Regions from separate parts of the Paenibacillus sp. FSL L8-0470 genome, predicted to be linked through region 1. Evidence: riboswitches for the same ligand, from Rfam matches in the RefSeq annotation. Region 1 holds a riboswitch; each other region holds the start of a gene.

The links. Region 1 has a riboswitch for cobalamin ahead of NST99_RS04730 (DUF4430 domain-containing protein). Riboswitches for the same ligand answer to the same signal wherever they lie in the genome.
Region 2: another riboswitch for cobalamin. It lies ahead of NST99_RS09205 (energy-coupling factor ABC transporter permease); the one in region 1 lies ahead of NST99_RS04730 (DUF4430 domain-containing protein).
Region 3: another riboswitch for cobalamin. It lies ahead of metE (5-methyltetrahydropteroyltriglutamate--homocysteine S-methyltransferase); the one in region 1 lies ahead of NST99_RS04730 (DUF4430 domain-containing protein).

Annotation. Positions count from the first base shown of each region.
Region 1 is NZ_JBBOZM010000001.1:1,019,992-1,030,685, forward strand. It holds gene NST99_RS04725 (GAP1-N2 domain-containing protein) at 1-2,469, shown strand, start outside; cobalamin riboswitch at 2,926-3,126, shown strand; gene NST99_RS04730 (DUF4430 domain-containing protein) at 3,389-8,635, shown strand; gene NST99_RS04735 (DUF4430 domain-containing protein) at 8,784-9,701, shown strand; gene NST99_RS04740 (energy-coupling factor transporter transmembrane component T) at 9,698-10,642, shown strand; gene NST99_RS04745 (ABC transporter ATP-binding protein) at 10,558-10,694, shown strand, end outside.
Region 2 is NZ_JBBOZM010000001.1:2,014,795-2,025,488, forward strand. It holds gene NST99_RS09200 (ArsR/SmtB family transcription factor) at 165-1,142, opposite strand; cobalamin riboswitch at 1,306-1,494, shown strand; gene NST99_RS09205 (energy-coupling factor ABC transporter permease) at 1,756-2,520, shown strand; gene NST99_RS09210 (energy-coupling factor ABC transporter substrate-binding protein) at 2,520-2,816, shown strand; gene cbiQ (cobalt ECF transporter T component CbiQ) at 2,800-3,591, shown strand; gene NST99_RS09220 (energy-coupling factor ABC transporter ATP-binding protein) at 3,661-4,503, shown strand; gene cobJ (precorrin-3B C(17)-methyltransferase) at 4,630-6,198, shown strand; gene NST99_RS09230 (sirohydrochlorin chelatase) at 6,195-7,505, shown strand; gene cobK (precorrin-6A reductase) at 7,511-8,296, shown strand; gene NST99_RS09240 (precorrin-8X methylmutase) at 8,341-9,015, shown strand; gene NST99_RS09245 (cobalt-precorrin-5B (C(1))-methyltransferase) at 9,502-10,602, shown strand; gene cbiE (precorrin-6y C5,15-methyltransferase (decarboxylating) subunit CbiE) at 10,595-10,694, shown strand, end outside.
Region 3 is NZ_JBBOZM010000001.1:5,174,613-5,185,306, reverse strand. It holds gene NST99_RS23775 (ABC transporter ATP-binding protein) at 1-515, shown strand, start outside; gene NST99_RS23770 (ABC transporter permease) at 490-2,439, shown strand; gene NST99_RS23765 (DedA family protein) at 2,457-3,089, shown strand; gene NST99_RS23760 (undecaprenyl-diphosphate phosphatase) at 3,162-4,022, shown strand; cobalamin riboswitch at 4,309-4,519, shown strand; gene metE (5-methyltetrahydropteroyltriglutamate--homocysteine S-methyltransferase) at 4,683-6,983, shown strand; gene NST99_RS23750 (DUF1540 domain-containing protein) at 7,218-7,370, opposite strand; gene NST99_RS23745 (DUF4349 domain-containing protein) at 7,778-8,899, shown strand; gene NST99_RS23740 (hypothetical protein) at 9,038-9,652, shown strand; gene msrA (peptide-methionine (S)-S-oxide reductase MsrA) at 9,735-10,694, opposite strand, start outside.

The DNA of each region.
Region 1 (10,694 bases):
ACCTATGCAAACGAGCCAAAAAGCCGCAAATATATCGATCTTACCTTTGTAGAAAAAGGATCGCTCCGTCCCGGGGACCGCAGTATCGAGAAGGATTTTATCTTCGATCTGGCTTCGGGCCGGACCCTGAATGCCGATTTCGCTGACTCGCAGCAGCCTTATGCCGATCTGGTATGGAAAACGCTGAAGAACAAGGGCAGCTTAGATGACTTTGCCCGGTTCGCTGATTCGCTGCTGCCCGGTGAGAACGTGGACCGCAAGCTGCAGTTGGCGCTTTATAATGAGCTGGCGGTTTTTTATGAGATTGAGCAGGGCAATGAAAGCTTGTACACGGACAACAAAAATGCTGTGCTCAGCGGCCTGCTGTCCTACCTCAAGCCGGAGGGGGCGCTGGAGTCCCGGGTACGGCTGAACGATATGTTCCTGGAGCGCTTCGACCGTGAGTATGACCTGATCCGCAAAAAGGGGATTCCTCAGCCGGAGATTATGGAGCGTTTTATGGAGTATTTTGTGCTGAAGGGCCATAATTACCGGGTCAAAGTGGTCGATTATTTCATCAACGGTATGCTGAATGCCCGGTCTGCGGACCGGGATGATACATTGGCGGCGGCTTACACTATCATCGAGAGCAATGACGAGCTGAGTGCAGCTTTCTTTAAAAGAGTGCTGGCCCAGCCTATTTTCCGCAAGGCGCTGCTGGAACCGTATATGGAATCCCGGTTGGCTGCTGCAGCGCAATCGTCTGACATTTTACGGTTTGTCGCCCATTGGGGCCGGTTTCTTCCAGAGGCGCTGCAGCAGTCGTTTGTCCGTGATACAATCAGCGATTATTTGCTGGAGAAGCTGCAGCGTGACAAAGATCCGGTTGCGGCGGTGGCCTCGATTCATGACTCTGTAGAGAAGGCGGAAAAAGAGCGCCGCAGAGGCAGCGGGTTCAACCCTGAGGCGCTTTCGCTGCTGAAGGAGCTGATGGCGGCAGCGGACCGCTTCCTGCTGAACCGTGTATCGCTCAGCGAGCTGACACAGGAGCAGCTGCTGGAGATTTCGTTCCTGCGCTACCGGGATACGGCGGATTGGCAGCCGCCGCTTGATTCCATCAGCAGGCAAAAATCCAATGCGCTACGCGCTGCCTACCGCTGGTTCGGGGAGGAGAGTCCTGATGAGGAACTTTTTGCCGGATTGTCACCAAAGGAGCTGGATGATGTACAGCTGCTCGGACGGCGCTGGCTGAAGGAATCACGAAGTGTGGAGCCGTTCGAACGCTTGCCGCTCGCTTTCTATCACAATAGTGACCGCGAGAGCGGCCCGCTGGATTATGATGCGCTGCTGGATCTGGTCAAGCGCAAAGCGGACGGCGACAAAGAAACGGTATACCGTTTCCTGGCCTGGTCACAGAACAACCGGCTGTTCACGGTGTCGAAGAAGAAGCTATACCCGGGCTACCGCCGGGCGATTCTAAAGTATTTCCTGAACAGCGACCGTGAAGCCTTCAAGAGCAGGGATTTCCGCAAAAGCTATGTCTCCGCTGCTGGGCCTGCTCTGCAAAATGTATATAACGAAGCCCGCTCCCAGCTGGCTTCGCCGCTGGCGCGGTGGGTTAGCCGCAGCCGATTTCAACTCCTGATCTCCGGCTCCATTCTGGGGATCGTACTGATTGGCGTTATTATCGCCATCAGCCTGCTGCGGCCGGACAGCCCGGACACGGCTCTGCCGGAGGGCAGCGCAGCACCGGACGGCGGCCACCCGCCTGCTGCCGTGTATCTTAGCGGCAGCGGAGAAGGCGCGGGCAGCAGACTGGTATTCACCTTTGCTGACGCTGAAGAATGCACCGCCTTTACTCCGGCGGAGATCAGTGTAGCAGCCTCCGGTGGGGATCCGGAGGTCTACAAGGTCACGGCGACGTCGAGCCGGTGTCTCGCTCCGTCGCCGGATGCGGGGGCCGCCGGCATGAACGGCGGCAGTGGAACGGCAACGCCGGATGCGTCAGCCGGAACGGAAGCCGACGCGACCGGGAACGCGAACGCCGGAACGGAATCCGGCGCGACAGGGACCGCGAACGCCGGAACGGAAGCCGGCGCGACAGGGACCGCGAACGCCGGAACGGAAGCCGGCGCGACAGGGACCGCGAACGCCGGAACAGAAGCCGGCGCGACCGGGAACGCGAACGCCGGAACGGAAGCCGGCGCGACAGGGACCGCGAACGCCGGAACAGAAGCCGGCGCGTCCCCGGCTGTGTCATCCGCGCCTTCGCCGGGAGAGACCGGGGGAGCTTCGTACCAAGTCACTGTGGATCTGGAACCGGGGGCTAAGCTGGCCGAGGGCAACATGATCATCGCGGGCGATTATAAGCTGACTCTGCAGTCGGATCCAGCACTTACGGCAGCTCCTACACCGAGTGCACAGCCTACTGCAACTGCGACTGCAACGCCTACGGATGATGGCGGAGCAGCAACCGAGGCTCCTGAGTAAAGCGATATAAACAGACAAAAATCCTGAACCGCATGTTTTGCCCGGAGAGAGCAGGGCAGATGCGTGTTCAGGATTTTTCTTCTTTCACAGAGCTCCGGCGTTGGTTATGACGGATCACCCTGTAAAGGGATTCTCTCCCTCTAATGTGGAGTGTATATTGAAAATAAGTTGTATAAGACGATATACTACCGCTAAATTATCCGGTTGAGCCTTATGTGGCGTTTTACGAAATAATAGCGGGTGTAAATCCGCCTAATCCTTATTAATGTGGGAGTAGCCAAAACTTAGCGGGCATTTTTTCCGCTACTAATGATGAACTGCGTGCAGACAGGTTGGGATCAACGAAGAGTGTGTTTGATGCTTTCGAAAAGGGCTCAGCCGGCAACGGGCGGCATTGGAACAGCTTTTCTATAGACATACAAGGGAATAGTGGATATGATTATGAATATTAAAATTTGATAGTCTAGTGAAAAGGGTGCAGATTCTATCCAGTAGAATTTGCTTAAAAGGGAAGTCCGGTGCAAGTCCGGCGCGGTCCCGCCACTGTAAATGCGGAGCGACTCTTAAGGGTGCCACTGTCCTGTGAAGCAAGGACGGGAAGGCGGAGGGAAGCTGTGAAGCATAAGCCAGGAGACCTGCCTTTTTCTTGAACGTTTCTATTCTTCGTGGGGTAAGAATGCGGAACATTACAAATGGATGTGGTGGCGGAGCTTGAGCACCCCCGTGCTTCATTTGTATTCTTCCGAGGCCGCCCTTAGCAGGGGCGGTTTTTTTGAGGGATGAGGATGAAGTATAAGCCGGTGCTGTATGTTATCCTTCTCTCTCGCAGAAACGGCCCCGTCCTTTTGAAATGGACAGCATAGCCGTTTCTTCTTGTTGTCCGCTGCTTCACTATTTTATTCACGGAAAGAGGTTAACGATGAAGACTCTTCTCTCTGCCAAGTCCTTTATGCTTGGCCTGGCTTTATTGCTGGTTATTTCGATTCTGGGAACAGCGCTTGTTCCTTCAGGGCAAGTGTTTGCCGGGGCGGTCTCCGCTACCGCGTCCGGAGGAACGGAAAGTGTTACTGCTGCTGTGTATGCAGCAGACGAGTCTGGCGCAGAGCCGGCTGCGGCTGCATTAACAGCGAAGCAGCAGATTACCGTTGCCGGAGCGACCTATGCGGCTGCCGAGTATATGCTCAGCAGCGGCGTGACGTCAGAATGGCAGGCGGTTGGCCTCGCACAGGCGGGCTACAAAGTACCGGAAAGTTATGTCCGGCTGCTGGAGCAAAAGGTGCGGACAGCCAGCGGCAGCTTTGCCGCAGTCACGGATTATGCACGGATTGTGCTCGCGGTACAAGCCGTGGGGGCTGATCCGGCGAATTTTGCCGGAAACGGCTCTGAGCCGGGTTTTAATCTGGTTGAGCGTATCTATAACAGCGACAAAATGAGCGGCCAGACGCTGAACAATCCGGTCTATGCGCTGCTGGCACTGGATTCAGGCAATTATACTATTGGGGCGGATGCCAAATGGAGCAAAGCGGCGCTGCTCAGCGAGATCCTGTCCAAGCAAAATGCAGACGGCGGGTTCGCCTTGACTTCCGGGGCAAGCGAGCCGGATATGACGGCGATGGCTTTAACGGCCCTTGCTGCGCATAAGAGTGATCCGGCGGTTGCAACTGCCGGGCAAAAAGCAGTAGCCTGGCTGTCTGCTGCGCAGGACAGCAACGGTGGCTTTGGAGGCAGCAGCGAAAGCGCGGCACAGGTCATTATCGGCCTTGCCTCCTTCGGGGTAGACCCGGAAGGAGCAGAATTCACCAAGGGTGAAGCAGATCTGATAAGCAGACTGCTCAGCTTCAGTGTAGAGGGCGGCGGGTTTGCCCATAATCAGGGCGGAAATGTAAATGCTTTTGCTACAGAGCAGGGGCTGCAGGCGCTGGTGGCCTACACCCTGTACAGCGGGGGCGGAAACGGCAAGCTGTATGACTTCACTAAGCCTGCGGTTCCGAATCCGTTAGTGTATGTGCCCCTTGTAATTGAAGGGCCGCAGAACACGCTGGGAGAAGGGATGGCATATGCAGGCAATGTCCTCGAGGTGCTGGAGAAAGTGGCCGCCCAGAAGGGCCTTCCGGTTAAGAATGAATCGGGCAGCTATGTAACGGGAATCGGCAGTATCCAAGCCGGAATCTACGGCGGCTGGGATGGCTGGAAATATGCTGTGTCCCGGGACGGGGCATGGATTGATCCCGATGTAGGAATGAAGGATTTTAAACTTAAGGAAGCAGACCGGGTTCTCGTTTATTATGCGGGCAACGATACGCAGCTGGTGAATTCGCTGACGCTGTCCGCGTTGCAGCCGGGTGAGGAGGAGCCTTTCTCAGTCACGGTTACCCAGATAAAATGGGTATGGGACAATGCCACAAATATTTCGAGTCCTGTAACCTCAAGTGCATCTGGTGTGGAAGTGGCAATCGGAGACCGGAAGGCAACAACCGGTGAAGACGGCAAAGCGGTCTTTGCCGAAGGTGTTCCGGCAGGAGACTATACGCTAACCGTAACCGGTTATGTTGCGGACAATGCACCAACTATCGCTAAATATTCGCAAGCTGTAAAGGTAATCTCCAAGAATGTACCAGTTCATCTGTCGGTTGAAGGACCTGAGGGGCCGGTCGCTGAGGGAGCGCTGCAAGCATCCAACGCGCTGGCGGCATTGAAGAAACTTACGGCATCCGGAAATATTCCGCTGGAGATTACGGAGTCCTCCTACGGCAGCTATGTGTCGGGCATTAATGGGATTAAGAACGGAACCCATGACGGCTATTGGAACTTCCTGGTGTCGCGCGGCGGGAAATGGATCTACCCAAGCGAAGGCATGGGTGACTTCAAGCTGCAGGCACAGGACAAGGTGCTTGTCTATTTTGCCGGTGCCAACACGCAGGCAGTAAATTCCGTTACAGTATCTCCACCGCAGCCAAAACCGGGGGAAACGTTTAAAGTGACTGTTACCGGGGTGGAGTGGGTATGGAATAACACGACATTTGCTTCCGAACCGGTTGTTTCACCGGCAGCCGGAGTGAAGATAACCATTGGCGGTAAATCAGTCACTACGGACAGCCAAGGCGTTGCAGTTTTTGAAGGAGGCTTGTCCGGCAAAATATACACGCTGGCTGTAACCGGTTATGTTGCGGAAGCCACACCAAACATTGCCCGCTATACGGATTCGCTGAAGGTGGCTCCGGGCAATGTAACCTCCTATCTGTCCATTGAAGGGCCACGGGGTCCGGTAGCTGAAGGCGCGCTGGAAGCATATAACGCGTTTGATGCGCTACAGCAGCTGGCAGCTGCGAACAACATTCCTCTAAAGGTTACGGAATCTTCCTTCGGCATCTTTGTAGGGGGCATTAATGGAATCGAGAACGGAGCCTATAACAATCAGGGTTACTGGGCTTTTGCCGTATCGCGCGGCGGGGCGTGGATTTATCCGGATGTGGGCTTAAATGATTATATTCTGCAGACTTCCGACAAAGTGCTTGTCTACTATGCCGGAGAAAATACGCAGGTAGTAGATTCGGTACAGATTTCGCCTGCGCAGCCGAAGCAGGGTGAGGCATTCACCGCTACGGTCACGCAGAAGAAATGGGTCTGGAATAATGACACGTATACTTCTGATCCGGTGACTTCACCGGCTGCAGGAGTGCAGGTCACTGTTGGCGATAAAACCATCACTGCTAATGAGCAAGGGCTCGCAACCTTTGAGGGTGGCCTGCCTGCCAAAACATACACGCTGGCCGTGACTGGTTATGTCGAAGGCGGGACGCCTAAGATTGCCCGCTACACGCAGCCGTTGACTGTTACAGCTTCGGTAGAAGTGCCTGAGACGGCATCGGCCACGCTCACAGTCATTGGAGACACTACTAAGGGAACCATTCTGGCTGGTACCAAGATGACGCTGAACGAGGGAGAGACCGCATACAGCTTGCTAATCCGCCAGCTTGGAAGCAAGGTTGTCAGCGGCGGAAGCGGAGACAGTGTATACATTAAAGCGATTGATGGCTTAGCAGAAAGGGACCGCGGTGAGAAAAGCGGCTGGATGTACTCCGTAAACGGTGTCTACCCGGATTACAGCTCCGGAAGTTATAAGCTGAGCAGCGGCGACGCCGTAGCCTGGCGTTATACGCTTAATGGCGGAGATGATCTGAAGGGATCGGCTGGAGGTTCCTCCGGCACTGGAGGTGCAGCAGCAGGTACGGGCGGCAGTATGGTGAATGTGGGTATCACCCCGGATAATACCCTTCCGCTGAATCAAGTAGGACAGACGACAGCTGTTTCGAACCTGAGCACCAAAATGACCCCGGCAGCAGCGGCTGCCCTTAAGCAAAAGCTGGCGGCAAACGTGGCTGTCTTCGAGCAGGAGGTCACTTCGGGTGCGGCGGCAACCTTGCAGGACAGCGGCGGTGAAGTGAAGCTGCAGCTGCCAGCCGGTTCCGTGTCCGGCAATTTGAAGATCAGCGTACGCGAGACTACTTCAGAACGCGCTGAGCTGGTATCGGGACTCTATGATTTCAAACCGGATGGTACGAAATTTGTGAAGCCGGTGGATCTTTCGATTACAGTTCCGGTTACGGCGGTAAACCCTGCCAATCTGGCTTTGGCATGGCTTGACGAAAGCACCGGCCGCTGGATTCCGGTTCCCGCTGCGCTGGATGCGCAAAGTGGGGTGATCACCGGAAAGGTCAGTCACTTCACGTCCTTTGCCGTAGTGGACCGCAGTAAATGGGAGCCGCAGCCGCAGCAGTTGAAGAGCGATATTGCAGCTACTGCCAAGGCAATTCAGGCAGCCGAAGAGATCAGCGATTGGCAGGCGATTGGACTCGCCCGTTCCGGCCACACAGTACCGGCTGCTTATTTGAACGGAGTGAAGGAGCAGCTTGCCGCGAATAAAGGGGAGTTCCGCAAGGTTACGGATTATGAACGTTTGGCGCTGGCTGTTGCCGCTGCCGGCGGTGATCCGCAGAGTATTGGCGGGTATAATCTGATTGAGCAAATTTATAACAATGACCATATGGTAAGCCAGGGCAGCAACGGCCTCATTTTTGCCCTGATTGCGCTGGACAGCGGTTCTTATGCTGTACCTGCGAATGCGCAGTGGACTAAGGAACGGCTGATCAAGTCCATCCTGGAACTGCAAAGCAAAGACGGCGGATTCCCGCTGACAGCTGGCAGTACCGATGATGTGGACATTACCGCTATGGCAGTTACTGCACTCTCATCCCATAATGACCAGGCGGAAGTAAAAGCGGCTGCGGATAAAGCGATCGCCTGGCTGTCGCAGCAGCAGCTTGAAGGCGGCGGCTTCAAGCTCTCGGGAGCAGAAAACAGTGAGAGCACCTCACAGGTCATCATTGCCCTGAGTGCTGCCGGAGTTGGTCCTAATGACTCCAGATTTATTAAAGCTAAGGGCGGACTTCTCAGCCACCTGGCTTCATTCAGACAAAGCACTGGCGGCTATGCTCATTCGGCTGGCCAGCCCGGGAACAGCCTGGCTACCGAACAGGCATTACTGGCACTGGCTGCGTACGACCTGTTCCTGGCCGGAGAGGCGAAGCTGTTCAGCATCTCGCCAGCCGCTTCCGGCAGTGTGTCCTTTGCCGATGAGAGTAAAATTTCATCCTGGGCGCTGGACTCCGTTCACAAAGCCTATGAGCAAAAGCTGATGGAAGGAGTCAGCGGATCTAGCCTGATTTTTGCACCGAAGCAGAATATTACCCGTGCCGAATTCGCTGCGCTGCTGCTGAGACTGACAGATCAGACACCTGCTGCAGCTTCGGCTGCACCAGTATTCAGCGACGTAAAGGCCGGCACATGGTATTATGGAGCTGTGCTTAAAGCGAAAGAGCTCGGATGGGTAGGTGGAGTTACGGATACAACCTTTAATCCGAATGGCTGGATTACCCGCGAGGATATGGCTGTGATGATTTCCAGAGCGTTCAAGCTGGAGAACGGTTCTGCGGCTACGGCGCAGACTGCGAAGTTCACAGACGAGCGCCGGATCAGCAGCTATGCGCTGTCAGCGGTCCATGCGGTAACGGAGTCCGGTTATATGACCGGCTTCAGTGGAGGATTTGACCCATCAAGTGCCGTAACCAGAGAAATGGCGGCGGTCGTAGCCGTAAGATTGCCTTAAGTGTAATCCATCTTTAAGAAGGCGATTGAGCAGAGTAACAGGCTCATCGGACTGAAGCTTCAAAAGAAAACATAGAGTATAGGAACGGAACGGGGGAGCAGCAGGACAGCCTCCGTTCCTTTCCCTTTTTTCGGAGGTGTGAAAATTAATGTCCAAGCAATCCAAACGATGGTTGTTTTATCCCTTGCTTCTTCTCTTGGCGGTGGTGCTACTGACCGGCTGTTCTTCCGGTGAGCGGCAGTCTGCCGGTTCTGATCTGAACAGTGTAGCAGATACCACCGCTACACAAAGCTCAGCCCCTGATAACGCCGCGTCTCCGCAAACCGGAGACGCAGCAAACACGGCCCCGCCGTCAGAACCGGCGGGCGCTGCCGCTTCGCCTTCCGCGGAGGCGTCGGCGGCTCTTGAAGGAGCGGCGGCACCTGCGCCGCCTGACCCCGCTTCCGGCACGGTGACGAGTCCCGTGCCTGCAGGCACTAAGGCGCCGGCTGCGCATAGCAAGGCAGCCGGTTCCGCCGGAGCTGCCACCGCAAAGGCGTCAGCGGCGCCCGGCGCAGCAGGCGGCGCCAGTGCGGGCCCGGCAGAGTCCTCTGCCAAGCCCGCAGCCACCGCGCGTCCATCTGCCGGCACGAATAAGCCGGCAGCGACCGCGCGGCCAGCGGCTGCCGTTACGCAGCCGCCGTCCGAAACGGCAGCGCCTGCGAAGCCCGCCGCTGCGGAGAGCACAGCTACCGTCTCCATCACAGGGGACGAGGAGTACGGCGTGATTTTGGCTCCGGCCGCCTTTGAAATTGAGAAGGGCGAAAGTGCGCTGGAGCTGTTGAAACGGATTACCCGCAAGAACAAAATACAGATGGAATACCAGGGCTCCAAGGGTTTCGCCTATGTGGAGGGAATAGACAATCTGTATGAATTCGACCATGGCGCAGAGAGCGGCTGGATGTACAAGGTGAACGGGGAGTTTCCGGGCAAAGGTGCCGGAAGCTATACCGTACAGCCCGGAGATGTAATTGAGTGGCTGTATACACTGGATCTGGGCAAAGATCTGGGAGCCAAGGCGCCATGAACAGCGGCTTCCGCTCCATGCATCCTTCGGTAGCCCTGCTATACTATGCAGGGCTGCTGCTGTTCGCTGCCCTGTTGTTTCATCCGCTGTTTCTGGTAACGGAAATTGCCGGCTTGCTTGGCCTTCTGCTTCTGCAGGGACAGGGACGGAAGCTGCTGCGGGGGCTGCCTTTTTACCTGCTGATGGCCGGCTCGGTGGCCGTGATTAATCCTTTGTTCTCGCACCGGGGCTCGCACATCCTGTTTTATTTTATGGATCAGCCGATTACGTTGGAAGCGGTGTTCTACGGACTGATGATGATGACCGTGCTGCTGACGATTTTTATATTGTTCATTTCTTACAACTACACGGTAACGGCGGATAAATTCATGTACCTGTTCGCCGGGGCGGCACCTAAGACGGCCCTGCTGACGCTGATGACGATCCGTTTTGTGCCATTGTTTCAGCGGCGGCTGCGGCAAATCTCCCTGATTCAGCAGATCAGAGGCATTGATGTAAGCAAGGGAAAGCTGCGCAAAAGAATGCGGGACGGCATGACCCTGCTCAAGGTGCTTCTAACCTGGTCGCTCGAGGAGGCGCTGCAGACGGCTGATTCGATGAAAGCACGCGGCTACGGCATCCGCAAACGCAGTGTGTACGGGATTTACAGGCTTGACCGTCAGGACAAGACTGTCTTGGCTCTGCTCTCGCTCAGCGGCTTAATTCCAGTGCTTGGCTGGGTGCAGGGGTACGGCATCTTTGAGATATATCCGCGCATGAAACCTATGGCTTGGGGCTCAGGCGAGGCGGTCATGTATGCCGGCTTCTGCCTGTTCGTAGGAATCCCCCTCTGGCTGGAAGGAAAGGAGAAATGGTTATGGCGATCATCGCGGCGGAAGGATTTTCCTTCCGGTATCCCGATGCAGAGAGAGACACGCTCCATGAGCTCTCATTTAAGATAGAGGAGGGCGAGTTCGTTGTGCTTCTCGGCCCTTCAGGCTGCGGTAAAACAAC
Region 2 (10,694 bases), 990 kb from region 1:
AGCGTCCATTGGCTGTGATACCGGAAAGAAGCCCATGGATTCCCAGGCATACTGAAATTTTAAACGCCCTCATCACTCGTGGATGCAATACCGCGAGGGATGGGGGCGTTTATGTGAGAAGAGAAGAATATATGTGCGGACTTTACAGTGAAGGCTTCGCTTGATTAGGAAACTGTTCCATTCCCATTGTCAGTCCTTGCTGCTGTATCCGTTTTATCCGCGTCAGCACTATTGAATCCATCGGTATAGAACAGCTCTACGACCAAATCCTCGTTGTAATTGCCGAAGCCTTTGCCGAATAAGGTGAGCCCGCCGATATGTTCGGCATCCTCTTCCACCGAGAGCCTGAAGGTCCACTGCTTGTTGCGGATTGCTACCTGTTCCAGCGTAATGTCGGAGAGTTTTAAGCCGTCCATATAGGTTCCTTTTGGAGTAATGCGCAGCTGCTTGAGCAGGCCGTATTGATTGGTGTACGCGGGCCACCAGGCAGGGGTATATTTCCCCGGGCTGTCTCCGTAATCGCCTGGGCTAGTCCAATACCCTAGCTTCTGGCCATTCAGCGTGAATGCAATATCCGAAGGCCAGTTATTATTGGTTGACGGTGCTTCGGAGGCTATCTCCATCGTAATGATGAGCTCCTCCGGCTGTTGGCTGGATAACAGGAAGTTGGGTATTTTGTATTCGACATACCCTTTGCCAAACCAGAGAATTCCGGCATTCATCCGCTCCATATCCCAGAAATAACGCGGATCGTCGAAGCTGCCGATGATATGCTCGGTAGTGGCCAGCCCGCAGGTGGGCTCTATCTCAAAGTCGGAATAATGTCCGACCGGTATTTCTTTCCTGTGACCCTTGCGCTCTGCTTTGGCCTGGAGTGGGAAGATAATCTCCACCCCTTCAGCGGCAAGAGAACAAATCTTCTGCAGTCCGCTTCGTCCGGGGGCCATATGGGTGCGGATCAGTCCGGCCGTTTCCAGCTTGCGCACATGCATTGTCATAATGGCACTGCTCAGCTTGACCGCTCCCGCCAATTCCTTTACGTTCATGGGCTGAACAGCGAGCAGCTGCAGCATTCGCAGACGTACAGCGCTTGAGAGCGCCTCGTACACCGGCAGGGAATCTTCGGTAAGATCAAGTTTCATTTTCTGGGTACGCCTCCGGATTCAAGTTATATAGTTAATGATTATATTACTTAAATGAATTTCTTACAACCCGTAGGGTCCACCGGATGGTGTGCTGGAGAACTTTGCCGCTCCACTTTTATCACAGACACCCCCCGGCGAAGTCCACTATAATGTACAGGATAAATTAGCGATAAGACAAGGTGCCCTTGTAACTACAAGGGGTAACAGGGAATCGGGTGCAAATCCCGAGCGGTCCCGCCACTGTAAGGAAGAGCTGAACTTCAGCATGTCACTCGGCAAACAGCCGGGGAAGACGAAGGAAGGCGTTATGATCCCGAGCCAGGAGACCTACCTTGTTTGCGCGCACCACGACTCTACGCGGATAGGAGCGGTGTACGAATTGGTTAAAGAGATGAAGGCATGCATTTTTGGAGACGGTGGATGTTGAAGATTTGGTGCAGAGCAAGTGCCAGCTTCAGCTACCCCAAATTACAATTCTGCGAATTCTTCGCTGTTGCAGCGGGACCACCATCTCTTACATATCTGATGACGTACATAGCACTCCCACCCCCCGGGGCGGGAGTTTTTGATTTGATGCGGCACAAAATGACGAATCCATGGAGGGAAAAGCATGAACAAACGCAAGTTTTGGAGTTTTGCTGCACTCATTGCCGGATTTACCGTTTATTTTTTGCTGAATGAGCCGGGCACGGCCAACGCGATGCATATTATGGAGGGTTTTCTGCCGGTAGGCTGGGCCGTATTCTGGTGGGGGGCATTTCTGCCGTTTTTTGCCCTTGGAGTCCTTAAGCTGAAGAAAATGACCAAGGACAACCCGGAGCTGAAGCTGCTGCTTGGGCTGGCGGGTGCATTTACCTTTGTATTGTCAGCACTCAAAATGCCTTCCGTAACCGGAAGCAGCTCCCATCCTACAGGAACGGGACTTGGTACTGTAATGCTGGGGCCGCTGCCGATGAGCGTAATCGGGTCTGTTGTGCTGCTGTTTCAGGCGCTGCTGCTGGCACACGGGGGGATAACGACACTTGGAGCGAATGCATTTTCGATGGCGGTGGCCGGTCCTTTTGCCGGGTATGCGGTCTATAAGCTGCTGATGAAGGTGAATGGACGTGAAAAGCTGGCTGTCTTTATGGCGGCGGCAGTGGCCGATCTCATGACGTATGTGGTGACCTCGGTTCAGCTTGCAGTGGCTTTTCCGGCAGCAGACGGAGGTGTGCTGGCTTCTCTGATTAAGTTCGGCGGTATTTTTGCCGTGACGCAGATTCCGCTCGCCATCAGCGAGGGGCTGCTGACCGTGCTGCTCTGGAACTGGCTGAAATCCTACAGTCCGAATGAGCTGTCGCTGCTGAAACGGCAAACCAAGGGAGGAAGTCTGTGATGAGCAATAAGTGGAAAAATGGGTTGATGCTACTGGCGGTGATTTTGCTGGTGGTGCTGCCTCTGCTGCTGGTGAACGGGGAATTCGGCGGGGCTGACGATGCCGCAGAGGGTGTAATTACAGAGATTGATCCCGGTTATGAGCCCTGGTTCAAACCGCTGACGGAGCTGCCCGGCGAAACGGAAAGCATGCTGTTCGCGCTGCAGGCGGCGATCGGGGCCGGAGTGATTGGCTATTCCATCGGCCTGCTGAAAGGCAGACAGGACCGGCGCAAGCTTAATGATCAGAAGAATTGATGCGTTATCCTATAGCAATGCGCTGAGGCAGCTGCCCGCGATGTGGAAAAGCCTGTTCGCAGCGTTCATGTTCATCCTTTCCTATGCGCTTCATCCGGCCTTGCAGCTTGTGGTTGCCGGCTGGATGAGTGTGTGGTGCGTCCTGTACGCCAAAATCCCGCTGCGTGCCTACGGCCTGCTGTTTGGTACGGCACTTTTGTTCTTTTGTCTGAGCCTGCCGGCCCTGTTGCTTGAAATTGGCCTTCCAACTGCCGGTGAGACGGTAATGTCCTTGCAGCTCCCGGCTTCGACTCTTTCGCTATACATTACGGCGGAGGGGCTGCACCGGGCAGGGTTGCTGCTGGCGCGTGTGTTGGCCTGCCTGACCTGCTGCTTTTTTATCATATTTACAACACCGTTCGGAGAATTGCTGCAGGTACTCCGCAGGCTGCGCATGCCGCAGATCGTACTGGAGCTCATGCTGATTATGTACCGTTTTCTGTTCCTGCTGAGCGATACAGCACATGGAATGATGCTGGCGCGGCGGCTGCGCGGCGGCAGAAGAGGACGGGTGGCCAAACTGCGGGAAGTTGCGGGAATGGCGGGCTCGCTGTTTGCCAATACGATGCACCGCTACTATGGGCTGTCGCAGGGGCTAATAACCCGGGGGTACATGGGTGAGATTATTTTGCCGCCTTACGTGTCACGCCCGGTGCCGCGCAGATTCGCGGTTCAGGCCTGCGTTGGTATTTCCCTGTTGCTGCTCGCTCAGTTATGGATCTTGCGGAGCAGGTGATTACCTGATGCAGGAATCAGCCAACGGCAGGAGTAGAAGTGGAGACTGAACAAGAGTAAGGAGATTGCAATGAATAACGAATATAGCCTGGTCTTTGAGGGGGTCGCCTACAGTTATCCGGACACGGCGGAACCTGCGCTGCGGGAGCTGACTGTCTCCATCCCCAAAGGACGAAAAACAGCAGTGCTCGGCCACAACGGCTCCGGCAAATCAACCTTGTTTCTGCATGCGGTTGGCGTACTGCGTCCGCAGAAAGGCAGGGTGCTGCAGGGCGGCACCCCATTGGCCTATTCCAAAAAAGAGCTGGCCGCCCTGCGCCGCCGCGTGGGCCTCGTCTTTCAGGACCCCGAGCAACAGCTGATTCTTAGTACGCCTATCGAGGATATCTCTTTCGGGCTGCGGGGGACAGGCATGGATGAGGCCGCTATTCAGAAGCGCTGCCTGGAAGTGCTGGAGCAGCTGAATCTGCTGGCTCTGCAAGATAAGCCGGTTCATCAGCTCAGTCTGGGCCAAAAAAAGCGCACGGCGCTCGCAGGGGTTATGGCGATGGAGCCGGAGCTGATTTTGCTGGATGAGCCGACCTCCTATCTGGACCCGCTCTCCGAGAGACAGCTGCTTGCGGGACTTGAAAGCATTTCTGCCAAGGGCACCACGGTGGTCATGGCGACGCATGATATGAATCTGGCCTACCGCTGGGCGGACTGGATCATTGTGCTGGATAAAGGAATCTGCCGGGCAGCCGGATCGCCGGAGGATATTCTTGCAGACGGGGAAGACCTGCGGGCGCTCGGTCTTGACCTGCCGCTGCTCGCTGATTTATGGCATAGCCTGCCCGGCCGTTTGACTGCCGGGCAGGCTGCTCCCCGGAATGCAGAAGAGTTCAAAGCCATTTTGAAGCGGGAAATTAAATAGAATGATTACGACTATGACAGATGTGAATGTACCTGATTTGGCAGAAGCATCTGCTAGATATAGAGTCTTGTAGCAAGCAGCAGGGGAAGCATGAAATCAGGTTATTTTGTGGACGGGGGAAAAAGGATGGAAAAACAAGGAAAGCTGCTGATTATCGGCATTGGCCCCGGTGCCCTGGAGCATATTACAGGCCGCGCACTGGCTGCGCTTGAGGAAAGTGAAGCTGTTATCGGCTATAACACCTATGTAGAGCTGATCAAGCCGCTGCTGAAGCATCAGGAAATTGTCGGCACCGGTATGACGGAAGAGGTTAGCCGCGCCCAGGAAGCGGTGCGCAGGGCGGAAGCGGGACAGAGCATTGCGGTCATTTCCAGTGGGGATGCAGGTGTGTACGGGATGGCAGGACTGGTGTACGAGGTGCTGATCGAACGGGGCTGGAAGCGTGCGGGCGGTGTGGAAGTGGAGGTGATTCCCGGAATATCAGCGATCCAGTCCTGCTCCTCACTGCTGGGAGCGCCGATTATGCATGATGCCTGCACGATCAGCCTGAGCGATCATCTAACGCCGTGGGAGAGCATCGCGGCGCGTGTCGATGCGGCGGGTGCGGCGGATTTTGTAATTGCCTTCTATAATCCGCGTAGCGGCAAACGGAAGCGGCAGATTGAGGAAGCCCGCAGCATTTTGCTTCGCTACCGCGATCCGTCCACGCCGGTTGGCATTGTCAAAAGTGCCTACCGTGACCGCCAGCAGACGGTTGTAACTACGCTGCAGGATATGCTGGAGCATGAGATCGGCATGCTCTCCACAGTTGTGGTCGGCAACTCCGCGACTACCGTCTATGAAGGTCTGATGGTGACGCCGCGCGGCTATGAGCGCAAGTACAGTCTTGGCGCCGAGACGCAGGCGCTGAAGCCGCATGAGCGGCTGCGGACAGCTGCAGAGCCGTGGTCGCTGGCTGCGGCAGCGGTTGCCGCAGAGGCCGCAGCAGAGGCCGCAGCAGAGGTGAATAACGCTGCTGGCCCTATGGGCAGCGCAGCTGCTTCTGCAGCGGCCCGGACGGAGCTGCCTAAGGCTTTTGCTTCCGCCGTTTCGCCGGCGGCGCAATTCGAAGCCTCCGAACTGGAGGTTTCGCCGGCACTTGGCAGCCGCAGATATAGCGGCGCACAGATGGCGCTGCTTGCGGAGCTTGCAGGTGATGAAGGTCAGCTGGTGTGTACGCGGGACGGACATTTTCTGCTGCGCAGCAGTGGGGCTGAGCAGGAGGATAAGGCTTACCGGCTGGCAAAGGCCGGGCTGAATGTGAGCCTGCCGGGGGATTTTGTGCGAGTGAAAACGTGCGGCTTCTGTGAATTGAGAAAGGAAGACGGACTTAATGCAGCTATCCGCCTTCATAAGCTGCTCCACGGACGGCCGGTGCCGCGGGAGCTTCAGATCGGTGTAGCCGGTTGCGGCATGGCCTGCAGCTCAGCTGTGCTGGAGGATATCGGTATAGTGTACTCCAAGGGCAGCTTCGAGCTGTACCTTGGCGGGAAGAGGTCGGGACGAGGCGCACATGCAGGCAGCCTGGTCCGTGAAGGAATGAATGAAGATGAGCTCATAGCCGCAGTTACAGCGATTGCCCTGCGATACGGTTCGCAGGGCAAAATCAATGAACGGTTTTATACATTTTTTCAGCAGGGGGGGCACAACGAATGAAAACAGTATTGCTCGTAGGACACGGCAGCCGGGTAACGGAGGGCAACGATGAGCTGCGGAAATTCACAAGTGAGCTTGCCGCCCGCAAGCCGGAGCTGACCTTTGTAACCTGCTTTATAGAACTGGCTTCGCCTTCGATTGCTGAGGGCATAGCGCTTTGTGTAAAGGGAGGCGCTTCGACAGTTTACGTGGTGCCGATTATTTTGTTCGCGGCTGGCCATTCCAAGCTGGACATTCCGCTGGCCATGGACCAGGCGAAGCTAAAGTATCCGGGCGTGGAATTTGTGTACGGACGTCCGGTCGGCGTGCAGGAGCGGGCGGTGGATATTTTGCTGGACCGGATCGCAGAAGCAACTGCGTGGAGACAGCCGGACCAGCCGGAAGACAAGATGCTGACATCGGGGGGGAATGCGAATGACGCGGGTCCGTGGGTAGCATCTTCTGTCTCCGTAGCTGGCAATACAGGCATTGCTGCAGTTGAGATGAACACCTCGAAAGTGGAGGACAAAGACACCATTATTCTTGTTATGGGCCGTGGAGGCAGCGATCCTGATGCCAACAGTGATTTCTATAAGCTGACCCGCCTGCTGTGGGAAAGGACTGCTTATAAAAGCGTAGAGGGCTGCTTTATCGCCATTGCCAAACCCTCGCTGCCCGAGGGGCTGGAACGTTGTCTGGCATTGGGTGCGCGTAAAATTGTGGTGCTGCCGTACCTGCTTTTCACCGGAGTGCTGATGAAGCAGTTTTCTGATATCATCTCGCAGTTCGCTGCCGGGCATCCGGAGGTCGAGGTGGAGCAAGGCAGTTATCTTGGGTCTCACCCGCTGCTGTCCGACATGCTTGCGGAGCGAATTGAAGAGACATTGGAAGGCCAATCCTTCGCCAACTGCGATAACTGTAAATACCGTGTTGAGGCGGCCGCACACCACCATCACCACCACCACCATGGTGAGGAAGGTGATGAAGAGGAACACGGGCATCACCATCATCATGCGGAAGATCACGGCCATGACCACAGATATGATCATCATCATGGGGAAGACCACGGACATGATCACAGACATGATCATCTTCATGGAGAAGATCATAATCACGAGCATGAGTATCACCATCATGGTGAGGAAGATCATAATCACGAGCACGGGCAATGTGGGCATAATTATACGGCTCATGGGCATCAGTGCTGCAGCGGGCAGCATGCACAGGAGCATCACTCCGAGATGGGTACGGAAGGCAAGATACAGCCGCGTCAGCGGGACCTTTCAGTACAGACAGTATCTTCGGCCAAAGGACCGAAGGAATTCTGAACGCTATGATATTTATGTTGTGCGGAACGAGTGATGCCCGGGAATTAGCACTGACTTTTTCATCTCACGGATTACCGCTGGTGGCTTCTGTTGTAACGCCAAGTGCAGCGGAGCGGCTTGAAGCAGCCGCAATACGGACTGCGGTTGGCAGGTTGGACAGCCCGGGAATGATCTCCTTTTTGCAGGAGGGGAATTACAGTGTTGTAGTAGACGCAAGCCATCCCTTTGCACTTGAGGCGCATGCCAATGCAATGGCTGCTGCGGAAGAGCTGGGGCTGCCCTATTTTCGCTACGAGCGGCGAAGCCTTCATTATGACAGTCATCCCCGGTTGATCTGTGTAGATTCTTATGAAGCTGCGGCCCGCAAAGCAAAACAATTAAAAGGCTCGGTCATGCTGACCACCGGTGGGAAGACACTGGAGATTTTTGCGGAGCAGCTGCTCGGCGATCCGGAGGTACGCCTGACGGTCAGGCTGCTTCCCTGCCTGGAGAACATCGATAAATGCCTTGCGCTTGGGATAGAACAGCGGAATATTATTGGGATGCAGGGACCTTTTTCAAGGGGAATGAACGAAGCGATGTACCGGCAATACGGCACGCAGGTCATGATCACTAAGGAGAGCGGCGCAGAGGGATCTCTTGATGAGAAGCTGCATGCTGCACTGGATATGGGGCTATATGTCATTTTGATAACGCGTCCAGACACGCCTTATTGCGATTTTGGCAGTGTCTATCATGCAATGGATGAGATAGCAGGTGCGGTAAAAGCAGTACTGGCGGTGCATGAATGAAACGATGTAGAAACATCTATTGAATTATGAAAAGGGGAATGGGCGTGGACTTTGGGACGGATTTCAAACCGCTGACGGTGCAGCCGCAGGAAATTGAAAGCTTGAGCTTTCAAATGATCACGAAGGAACTGGGAGTACATTATTTTAACGCTATGCAGTATCCGGTGGTGCAGCGGATCATCCACGCATCTGCCGATTTCGAGCTGGGGCGGAGTCTGATGTTTCATCCCCGGGCGATTGAAGCGGGTATAGCTGCCATCCTGCAGGGCAAGCCGATCATTGCCGATGTGCGGATGGTAGAGGCCGGTATCGCCAAGGAAAGGATACATAAATACGGCGGAGATGTCAGGGTGCATATTTCCGACCCGGATGTCATCGAAGAAGCCAAAATGCTGGGGACGACCCGGGCAATTGTCGCGACGCGCAAAGCTTGCAACGAAGCCCCCGGCGGGATATATGTTATCGGCAATGCGCCCACGGCGCTGCTGGAGTTGATTCGTCTGGTAAAAGAAGGAGCGGCCCAGCCCGGACTCGTTATCGGCATGCCCGTAGGCTTCGTATCCGCCGCGGAATCCAAAGATGAGCTGCGCAAGCTGGACATTCCCTACATTACGAATATAGGCCGCAAAGGCGGCAGTACGGTCGTTGTTGCAGCGGTGAATGCCTTAAGCCTGCTGGCTGTCCGGCAGGATACTGAACAACAGGAATCTGGCCGGTAGCAGTAAAGGGTAGGTTTTTATACGAATAAAGAATAAATAAACATAGAAGTCGTTAACTAAGAAGAAAGAAGCCAAGTCAAGCCAGCCAAGCCAAGCCAAGCCAAGCCAAGCCAAGCCAAGTCAAGACAAGAAGAAGCGAATTAATGAGAGCCAAACAGAGAGTAGAACATGCACAGACCACAAGTGAAAAGTAACGCCAAGTAAGCACTAAGAAGCACTAAGAAGTACTAAGAAATACTAAGAAGTACTAAGAAGTACTAAGAAGCACTAAGAAGCACTAAGAAGCGCTAAGAAGCGCTAAGAAGCACTAAGAAGCACTAAGAAGCACTAAGAAGCACTAAGAAGCACTAAGAGCACTAAGAGCACTAAGAGTGCTAAGAGTGCTAAGAAGCTAAGAAGCAGCAATAAGCACAGAAGCACAGAAGCACTAAGTTAAAATCTAGTGAACCAAGCAAGCCCATAACATACAGCAAAGAAGGGATCGGCATGACTGAGGAGACCTCTTCGAAACCTATGCGCCGGGGTTATACCACCGGCGCCTGTGCTGCCGCCGCAGCCAAAGGCGCGGCACTCCTCCTGATCACCGGTGATGCGCCGGAGAGTGTGGAGCTTTACTTGCCGGCGGGATTCCGGCATACCTTCGAACTGACCGGATGGCAGCGTCAGGATGATTCCATGGCAACCTGTGCCACGGTGAAGGATGCCGGGGATGACCCGGATGCCACTCACCGGGCCTGGATCGAGGCCACTGTTAGTTGGCTCGAACATCCCGGTGTGGAGATTGACGGCGGGCGTGGCGTCGGCAGAGTAACGAAGCCGGGGCTGCCGGTAGCGGTAGGAGAAGCCGCGATCAATCCGGTGCCCCGTCGTATGATTCTGGAAGCTGTATCCGAGGTGCTGGAAGAGCATAGCGCCGCCCGGGGACTGCGGGTGGTAATCAATGTGCCCGAAGGCGAAGCCATTGCGCTCAAGACACTCAATCCGCGCCTAGGCATCGTAGGCGGTATTTCGATACTCGGCACAAGGGGAGTGGTTACACCGTTCTCCACTGAAGCCTATAAGGCGAGTGTGGTTCAGGCGATATCGGTTGCAGCTGCTACAGGGAACAGGGGGCTGATCCTCACTACCGGCGGCAGCAGTGAAAAATATGCCATGGCAATGTTCCCTGAGCTTCCGGAGGAAGCTTTTATTCAGATGGGCGAATACGTGGGGTTCTCTCTCAGCCATGCCAAAGCTTATGGATTCAGCAAGGTGACGCTTGTCGGCATGGCAGGCAAATATTCCAAAGTAGCACAGGGAGCCATGCTGATTCACTCGAAAAATGCGCCGGTTGATTTCGGTTTCCTGTCCCAAGTAGCGTCCGAAGCCGGGGCTGACGAAGAACTGGTGCAGGAGATTGCTGCCGCCAATACGGCTTCGCAGGTTGTGGACATGATGACGGCAGCCGGGAATTACGCTTTTTTTGAACAATTATGCCTTCATGCCTGCAGACATTGCCTGATTCACATGAATGGGGAGATGACGGTAGAAATGGTGCTGATCACGATGAAAGGCCGAGTGCTGGGAAGGGCGGAAATCTGTGGCTAATGTAATTTATATCATCGGTATCGGCGAGGATGGCGCAGGCGGGCTGACGCCGGGTAGCTTGAGAAAAGTCCAGGAGAGTGAGGTACTGCTCG
Region 3 (10,694 bases), 4.2 Mb from region 1:
TGGGTTTCGTCTTTCAGCATTTCAATCTGCTTGATACGCTTACCGTAGAAGAAAATATCGTGCTGCCGCTGACGCTCACCGGGGTGCCGCTTCCGGAAATGGAACACAGGCTGCAAGAGGTGGCTGAGCGGCTGGCCATCGGTCCGCTTCTTCATAAACGGACGTATGAAATCTCCGGCGGGCAGATGCAGCGGGTGGCGATTGCCCGGGCAATGATTCACCGGCCGGCGCTGATTCTGGCCGATGAGCCAACGGGTAGCCTGGACTCCAAAACAGCGGCCGAAGTGATGAGCCTGCTGGCAGAAGTCAATGAAGCGGAAGGGTCCACGGTGCTGATGGTCACCCATGACGCAGTGGCGGCGAGCTTTTGCCACCGGGTCATCTTTATCAAGGACGGACGGTTCTACAGCGAGATGTACCGGGGCAGCAGCAGGCCGGCTTTCTTCCAGAATATCATCGACATGCTGTCGCTGCTGGGAGGAGCAAGCCATGACCTTTCGGCAGTTCGCTTATAGAAATGTAACGCGGAATAAGCGTAAATACGCTGCTTATTTTGTCAGCAGCGCATTTTCCGTAATGATCTTTTTTCTCTGTGCACTGTTTATATTTCATCCGGTGATTTCGGGCGATATGATCCTGGATACGGCGGCTGACACCATGATGGTGGCTGAGGGAATTATTTTTGTATTTTGTTCCCTGTTTGTGCTGGTGTCCGTAGGATCTTTTCTGCAGTCCCGCAAGCTGGAATTCGGCATCCTGCTGATGCACGGCATGACGAAGCGGCAGCTGAACCTGATGGTTTTTTTGGAGAATATGATGATCGGCAGCTCCGCCATCCTCACCGGCACTTTGCTCGGTCTGCTGCTGGGCAAGCTGTTCCTGATGATTGGAGCGGGGTTCCTGGGCATTGGCCCGCTGGAATTTTATCTTTCCTGGCACGCACCGGTACTGACGATTTACAGCTTTGCTCTGCTGTTCATGCTGATCTCGTTAAGTACCTTTGCCTTTATCGGGAATGAGTCGGCGAGAGGTTTGTTTCAGGGCGGTCGCAAAGGAGACAAGGAGCCGCGGGTGTCTGCCTTACTGGCGTTCGCTTCGGCCCTGCTGCTGCTTGGAGGCTATATTCTGGCCACTACCACGACCGCAGCATCGGTGGAGAGAGTGATGTTTCCGGTGGTGGCGATTACGGTCGCCGGCACTTACTTATTCTATACACAGCTTAGTCTATATGTGGTTAGGATAATGAGGAAAGTCCGGCGGTTTTATTGGCATAAGACAAACATTATTACACTCTCGGGCTTAACCTACCGCTGGAAAGACAACGGGCGGATGTTTTTTATGGTGACGATTGTTTCGGCGGTATCCTTCACCTCTGTCGGGGTATTTGCTTCTATTCATACACTCTCCAAAGAGCTGAAGCTGGACTATCCGGCAGCGGTCGGTTATGTGGCCAAGGGCAATGAGGCCGGGGCCGTTGCGGAAGAGGATTTAAACGGGATAAAAGCGGAACTGGAGCGGTTGAATCTTCCCTATCGCTCGCTGGAGATCCAAATCAAATATGCGGAAGTACAGTCTCAGACCGGTCCTGACCGTACAGAGCGTCTGCCGCTGATGGCTTACAGTGATTACAAACAGGCGCTCCAGCAAGCCGGATTTACCTCCCGTGAGCAGCCGCTCCAGGGGAATGAAGGTCTGGTCATGATCGGTTCCCAGCGTGACCGCAGCCTGACCTCTGAACGGGTTCATGCCCTTTATAAGCTGAAGCAGGGAGTAGATATTCAGGAAATCGGATATACGGAGCATGTGCCGATTGCTGAATATCTGCTGCCGGAGCTGGATGGGAGGGATGGCGGTGATTTCAGCGGAGTAGTCGTTAGTGACAGCTTGTTCGCCACCATTAATCCCGTGCAAAGAGATTTGTATACCGGGTTCTATGTGGACCCATTCCAACAGACGGTTGGCATTGCTTCGGGACTTGCGGACAAAGGCAAAGTGTCCTACGAGAGCAAATCCCCTTATGCCGTTGTGGTCAGCGGCACGCTGTTCGAAATTCAGCGGACGTTATACAGTACGATGCTGTTCGCTTCGCTTTTAGTCGGCACCGTTTTTTTTATCGCCGCAGGCAGCTTCTTGTACTTCCGGTTGTACATGGATCTTGACCATGACCGGCTGCAGTATTCCACCTTGTCCAGAATGGGCCTGACCGACCAGGAACTGGACCGGACTGTGACCCTGCAATTGTCACTGATGTTCTTTGTTCCGGTGGGGCTGGCCATCCTGCACAGCTTGTTCGCCTTTATTGCGCTGCAGCGGCTGTTCTATCTGTCCATCGCTGCCGAAACGGGAGCGGTGCTTATCGGCTACCTGGCTGCGCAGGGGTTATACTTCTTCCTTATCCGCAGCCGTTATTTGCGCAATCTCAAAAAAAATCTCATCTGAACGCGGAGGAGCACGAAATGAAAACATGGATTACCGATTTTATGGAACAGTTCGGCTATCTGGGCATTTTTCTGATGCTGGCCCTGGAAAATATTTTTCCGCCTATCCCCTCGGAGGTAATCCTTCCGTTCGGCGGTTTCATGACAACCACTTCCGGGATGACCATCCCCGGCGTGCTGATCGCCTCAACGGCCGGCTCGCTGCTGGGAGCACTTGTGCTGTACTGGATCGGCCGGATGCTGGACGTGAACAGACTAGAACGGATTGTGGACCGCTGGGGCGGACTGCTCCGGATCAGCGGAAAGGATATCCGCAAAGCGGATGCCTGGTTCGACAAATACGGCTACTGGACGGTATTGTTCTGCCGCATGATTCCGCTGGTACGGAGTCTGATCTCCATTCCTGCAGGAATGTCGGGGATGAAATTCGGGTTATTCATGCTGTTTACGACGATCGGGACGCTGGGGTGGAATGTGCTGCTTATTCTGCTGGGTGCTGCACTGGGAGAATCCTGGGAGGATATTGGCGTGTACATGGAAGCTTACTCAAGTGTCGTCTACGTATTGATTGCTGTGGGAGTTGTTGTGGGTGGTGTGCTCTATTTCCGCAAACGCCAGTCCGGTAGAAAACCGGTAGATACCACAGATTAATTAAATTCACAGGTTTCGCAGAACTATTTAAAGCCTCTCATAGGGGAGGTCAACAAAAAGGAGGGGATCAATATGGAGCTGTTAACAATTATTAAAGCCATCATTCTGGGCATTGTAGAAGGATTAACTGAATTTGCTCCGGTATCCTCGACCGGTCATATGGTAATCGTGGATGATATGTGGCTGAAATCCCAGGAATTTCTCGGAAAATATGCGGCGAACACGTTCAAAGTAGTCATCCAGCTGGGTTCGATCCTGGCGGTAGTTATCATTTTCCGCAACCGGTTTATCGACCTGCTGGGTCTCAAGCGGTTCAGCCGCAAGGAGCTGACGGCGGTGCCGGAAGGACAACCTCCGGTGGAGACGGAAGGCCGGCTGAAGCTGGCGCAGGTCATTGTGGGACTTATTCCGGCAGGAATTCTCGGATTTCTGTTCGAGGATTACATCGACGAGCATTTATTCTCGACATCGACGGTCCTGATCGGACTAGTCATTGGGGCAATATTCATGATTTTTGCCGACCGGTTCGCCCCCAAAAAAATCAAGACAGAGAGTGTTGACCAAATTACATATAGACAGGCGCTATCGGTAGGTTTGATCCAATGCTTGTCGCTCTGGCCCGGATTTTCACGCTCCGGATCGACCATCTCAGGTGGAGTGCTGCTGGGTATGAGCCACCGTGCGGCTGCCGATTTCACCTTTATTATGGCAGTGCCGATTATGGCGGGTGCGAGTCTGATTTCACTGGTCAAGAACTGGCAGTATTTCACGATGGATGCCCTGCCGTTTTTTATTGCCGGGTTCATTAGTGCATTCCTGTTCGCGCTGCTCTCTATGAAGTTTTTCCTGAAGCTGATCAACCGGATCAAGCTCATGCCGTTTGCGATTTACCGTCTCGTTCTTGCCGGGGTAGTCTACCTCGTCTGGTTCTAAAATACAGTTTGAAACAGCCCGTTGATGGCTATCATTTATCGAAAAGGAACCGGCTGTACCTCCTTACCAAGGACGGTGCAGCCGGTTCTTTATGCTGTATACCAAACGTTCTGCTGAAGCTGCTTCTTGAAGAGAGGCTGTGAGGGAATGTGTGGCAGAATCGCAGCAAAATGAGCCTGCACGGCGCCAGCTATAGGGAATGTGTATAACGGGAATACCCGTAATTCTGTTGCGGATAAGGTATCGGATTCAGTATGATGGCATCAGATTACGGGATGAATACAATTTGCAAATATCGGAGACAGGCGCCAGCCGGAGCATCAGAAAGGCCCGGAGGCTTAATAGGGAAATTCGGTGACAAGCCGATGCGGTCCCGCCACTGTAACGGAAGAGTTCATAGCAGCCCATGTCACTGGCCATCTCTACTTCGCCGGGAAGACTTGCTGATGGATGCCGACGCCGCTAGTCAGGAGACCTGCCTGTCTCAACAGCACTGCAGTACCTACGGAAGATAGGGAGGTGTTAAGACGTTACCCATTGGCAGCCCATGGGCGTCTTTCCCTGCGGCCTGGTTAGGGGAAGACGCTCTTTATTATTGATACCGACTGAAATCATTAACTAAAGCTTAAGGCAATTATTATAAACAAGGGAGTGACTGTAATGACAAACAACATCAAGACGAGCAGCCTCGGTTATCCGAGAATCGGAAAGAACCGGGAGTGGAAAAAGACGCTGGAGGCTTACTGGAGCGGCAAAATCAGTGAAGAAACCTTCCGCGCGGAAATGGCCGGTATTCAGCTTCAGCACCTCAAGACACAGCAGCAGGCCGGGATCGCACTGATTCCTGTCAATGATTTTACCTTTTATGACCATGTGCTGGATACCGCTGCTATGTTTGGCATTGTTCCTCCGCGTTATGCCTACGACGGCGGAGACATTCCGCTCGATCTGTACTTCGCCATGGCGCGCGGCAATTCGGCTGCCCCTGCCTGCGAGATGACTAAATGGTTCAATACGAATTACCATTATATCGTTCCGGAAATCGGCGGGCAGACTCCCCGCCTGATTGAGAACAAACCGCTCGCTGCCTACCGTTTCGCCAAAGAGCAGGCGGGTATTGAAGGCAAGCCGGTTATAGTCGGACTCTATACCTTCCTGAAGCTCTCCAAGGGATTCGCTGCCGATCAAATTGCAGAGGTTGCTGCCCGTTTCCTGCCGGTGTATGTGCAGCTGCTGCAGGAGCTGCAGCAGGAAGGCGTGGCTTGGGTACAGATCGACGAACCGGCTATCGTAACCGGCTTAACCGCGGAAGAAGTTGAACTGCTGGGAACGATCTACAGAGAGATCGCTGCAGCAGTGCCCGGACTTCATGTCTTGCTGCAGACTTACTTTGAAGCTGCAGAGCCGCTGGAAGCACTGCTGGAGTTGCCTGTGCAGGGCATCGGATTGGACTTCGTCCATGACGGCAGGGTCAATCTGGCGTCGATCCGGCGCCTGGGCTGGCCGGACGACAAATGGCTGGGAGCGGGCATTATCGACGGGCGCAATATTTGGCGCTCCGATCTGGATGCCAAGCTTGAGCTGGTCCGCGCGCTGAAGTCCCATGTGCCGGACGAACGGCTGATCCTCCAGCCATCCTCCAGTCTGCTGCATGTGCCGGTAACCGTTCAAGGCGAGGATAAGTTAAAGCCTGCGGTACGGCAGGCGCTGGCCTTCGCCGACGAGAAGCTGGCGGAGCTGAGTCTGATTGCAGCAGCGGCGGGAGAGGATGGGCAGGTCTATGCCGCAGCGCTCGCCGAGAGCCGCGAGGCGCTGAATGTGTTCCGCGCCCTGCCGGAACGCGGGCGGCAGGATGTGGCTGAGCAGGTGCGCAGCCTGGATAAGCTGCCGGACAGCCGCAGCTTGCCCTTCGCGGAACGCGTAAAGGTGCAGCAGCAGAAGTGGCAGCTCCCGCTGCTGCCGACAACGACGATCGGCAGCTTCCCGCAGACGCCTGAAGTGCGCCAGGCCCGGCTCAAATGGCGCAAGGGCGTCTGGAACCAGGAGCGCTATGACGGATTTATCCGCCAGCAAATTGCAGATGCGATTACTTTTCAAGAGGAGCTCGGACTGGATGTGCTCGTGCACGGTGAATTTGAGCGGACGGATATGGTTGAATTCTTCGGCGAGAAGCTGGCAGGGTACCTCTTTACTAAAGGGGGCTGGGTCCAATCCTACGGTTCACGTTGTGTGAAGCCGCCGGTCATTTATGCCGATGTTGCGTTTACCGGCCCTATGACCGTGAAGGAAAGTCTGTACGCCCAGTCGCTCACCAGTCTTCCGGTAAAAGGAATGCTGACCGGTCCGGTGACCATTCTGAACTGGTCGTTTGTCCGTGATGATCTCAGCCGTGAACAGGTGGCCAACCAAATCGCCCTTGCCCTGCGGTATGAGGTGCAGGCGCTTGAGGAGGCTGGAATCGAGATGATTCAGGTGGATGAACCGGCGATCCGTGAAGGCCTGCCGTTAAAGGCAGAAGATCATGAGCATTATTTGAACTGGGCGGTAAGATCTTTCCGTATCGCTACCAACCATGTGAAGGCGACCACGCAGATCCATACGCATATGTGCTACAGTGAGTTCAATGACATGATCGGATCAATCTCGGCGATGGATGCTGATGTCATCTCCATCGAGACCTCGCGCAGCCATGGGGAGCTGATCGTCAGCTTTGAAGAGCAGGAGTATGACAAGGGAATCGGTCTTGGTGTGTATGATATTCATAGTCCGCGTGTACCGAAGGTAGAGGAAATGGCACAGGCCATTGAGCGGGCGCTGCGTGTGCTTGATGCCGGACAGTTCTGGATTAATCCGGACTGCGGCCTGAAGACACGGGGCTGGGAAGAAACCGGAGCGGCGCTGCGCAACATGGTGCAGGCTGCCGTGATTGTCAGAGAGAAGAGCGGGGCGGTCAGCCGCTGATTCGTCCATTATACCGGGCGCCCATTTTCCCAGTGTTCTGTAGGGGCTGAATATCCCCAGGAAGTCCAGCTAGGGTCGTTATATATACTGTAAAAACCAATCCGGGGTATACCACCCTGGATTGGTTTTTTGTGGCGATCTTTTTTAGCATAAACACTTGATAATAATTCTCATTCTTGATAGAATGGGTAACAGAAAAGAAGGAACCGTGGAGGGTCCCTTCTAAGTCTAACCTTATTTACTTTCGAAAGTTTTGCAGTCTGTTTCTTCAGACTGTGTAGGCTCTTTGGAGCTGTGATAAGCTACAAAAATGGACTCAGCGTTGCATTTGTTCTCTTCTGCCCAATAGGTGCAAGAGTTCACTGCGCACAATACGTCTTTTGCCATGAGGGTTCACCTCCCCTTATAGTGGATTGGCAACATAATTAGAACGTTGTGATTTGTCCTGTTCAGCAAGGTGGAGCTTGTCCGAACAGAACCCTGCCCTTATTCCTTGCGAATAGAGGGTTTTTGGTGTTTTGTGTCTTTTCAGACACGATTATTGTAGCAAATTAAGCCTGATTTCGCAAACAGGATCATTCAGTATTCGAATGATCCTGTTTGCGCTGTAAACGTTGTTATTTTTGGGAATAAACATCAAAAAAGGTCCGGAATTCTCCAATCTCCTGCAACCTTCCAGCTTTTGGGACGTCAAAATAAATAACGCGGAAGAGACTCAGAGATCAAAGGGCCTTTCGCCGGAGTAGTTTATATAGAAGAAGCTGAAATTCCACTACACTTTTGGAGGAATGAGAATGCGAAAATGGGGTCTGCATTACTTTTTATTTTTATTGGTTCTAGCAGTTGTGCTGGCGGGCTGCGGTTCAGGCGACGACAACAACTCGGCAGCTGATCAACTCAGTACAAACACCTTCTCTGAGGGAGGGGCGGCAGATTCAGCACCTGCGGCTGCTTCGGTTCAATCGAAGGATTCTTCGGCGGAGTCTGCTACAGTAACAGCAGGCGGGCAGGATCAGAAAACCGATGCGAACAAGACGGGGACAGCCAAGAATCTAGGTACAGAACAGGGTGCTGAACAACCTTCCGGATTTACCGGGAGCGATGTTGCAGCCGGACTGAACAAGAAGCTGATCTACCGGGCAAACCTCAATATGGAGGTAAAGGACTATGCCTCAGCGCAAAGTGATGTACGGAACATGATTACTTTGGCCGGCGGCTATATTATTGAATTTTCGGAGAATATGTCTGAATACGAGAAGGGCGGGACCTTTATTCTGAAGGTGCCGGCTTCCGGATTCGCCTCTTTTCTGGATAATCTGGAGAAGATCAAGAATGAAAAAATTCAGCAAAGCATCACCGGGCAGGACGTCTCAGAAGAATACGTTGATTTGGAATCACGTCTTAAGGCTAAGCAGCTGATGGAGAACCAGTATATCGAGTTTATGAAAAAAGCAACCAAATCGTCCGATCTGGTCGCTTTCGCTAACCAGCTTGGAGCGATTCAGGAGGAAATCGAGCAGATTAAAGGCAGAATGCGTTATATTGATCAAAATGTCTCCTTCTCCACCGTGGAGCTCCGCCTCTATCAGACGGACGAAAGCCTTGCTGTTACGCAGAAGAAAGAGCAGGGTCCGCTGTTAGAGCGGGCATCGGATGCACTCAAGAGCAGCCTGAGCGCTATGTCTATTATGTTGCAGTGGCTGGTTGTTTTCCTAGCAGCGGCACTTCCGGTGCTTCTTGTAGCCGGTGTGGTTACAGTGATTGTCCTCTGGTTCCGGAGAAAATCCAAGCAGCATGAGAAGACGCATATGGAGCGGAGCAACAGGGAGAATCTGAACCGCAGCAGCGCAGAGCCTGCGCCGGAGAATAAAACTGCCCCCGAGGAAGATGGCGGTGAACCTGAGAATAAAGGATAAAGAAGGAGCTCCCTGTAGGGGATGATAAGTTTTTTCGGAGCTTGGTTGTAATTCCCTTGTGAAATTTCCCTAATAGATGAGAAGCAAAGATGGCGCGCCAGCTTCTACTCACTAATAGGTATAGGGAGATGGATAAGAATGAACAGACACGGAGCAGTTAGAACAATTACCAATGCAGCCAGCTACACAGGGGTATCAACAAAGCTTATTCTGCCGACAACCATTAATCCGGTGAATGGCTATGTCGACTGGTACTTGGGCATCGGAGAGGCCTCTATTGAAGCGGGGATTTCCTACTCTTACCTCGGGTTTAAAGTGTTTCTTGGAGCTTCCTACGGAGGAACCAGCACGTACTATAATTCCCAAGTTGTATCGAGTCTTGCCAAAGGCCAGACGGTTGACCTTAAGCTCACTTATGATCATTCCACGCGTCAAGCCACCTTGTATCTGAATGGTGCGGCGCTCCCTTGGACCGACCACAAGGATGTCGGCGATGCGTCGAAGGCGCTGGGGACGTATAACAAAGTGAAAATGATACACGGTGTGGAGGATCAAGGCGCAAGCTCGTACAGCCAGGCCAGCTTCTCCCAAACCCAGCTGCGTACGGACACAGCCGGGGCCAATTACACCCCTTGGACGAGCAGCCTCTCAACCACACAAAAGGTTGCTGTAGGCAGTGGTGATCCAACCAGTGCGAATAAATTCTCAGTGATTAATTTTGCACCACTTATTACGAAGCTTGACCCTGCATAAGCGAATACAAAAAAAGAAACTCTGTAATCAGAGTTTCTTTTTTTGTATTCGTTAGATGTTTAGAATTCCTGTTCTTTATGAATCAGGCATGCTGGAAGAGCACACGGTACTCTCCATAGCCTTCCTTCTCCAAATCTTCTTTCGGCACAAAGCGCAGCGCAGCCGAATTGATGCAGTACCGCAGGCCATTTTCACCGGGACCGTCGTTGAACACATGACCAAGATGGGAATCGGCAGTTTTGCTGCGTACTTCCGTGCGGATCATCAAGTGGCTGAGATCGGTATTCTCCTTGACCGAATAGTCGCGGATCGGCCGGGTAAAGCTGGGCCACCCGCAATCGGAATCGAATTTATCATGGGAACTGAAGAGCGGCTCACCGGATACGATATCTACGTATATACCGTCTCCATGATGATCCCAGAATTCGTTGCGGAAAGGCGATTCCGTAGCGTTGTTCTGCGTCACTTCGTATTGCAGCGGTGTCAAACGTTCCTTCAGGCTGTTCTTATCCTCCTGATGTGTCCAGTGATTCTCGATAAAAGCATCCCGGCCGGAGCCCTTGCGGTAACGCTTGTAGTGTCCGGGATTCTTGTGATGATAACCCTGGTGGTACTCTTCGGCAGGGTAAAACGGTTTAGCCGGCAGGATTGGAGTTACAATTGGCCCCGAGAAACGTCCGCTGGCCTGTAGCGCAGCCTTGGAAGCTTCTGCCTGCTGGCGCTGCTCCTCCGAATGGGTAAATATTGCCGTGCCGTAAGAGGTTCCGCGGTCATAGAATTGTCCTCCGGCATCGGTAGGGTCTATCTGTTGCCAGAACAGCTCCAGCAGCTTGCTGTATGGGAAAATATCCGGGTTAAAGGTAATCTGTACCGCTTCAACATGGCCGGTCGTTTCTGAGCACACTTCTTCATAGGTCGGATTGACCGTATGCCCGCCCGTATAACCGGAGAGGATCTCGACAATACCCGGCAGCTCCTCAAAAGGAGATACCATGCACCAGAAACAGCCTCCCGCAAAGGTCGCTTTTTCTGTTTTGGTGCC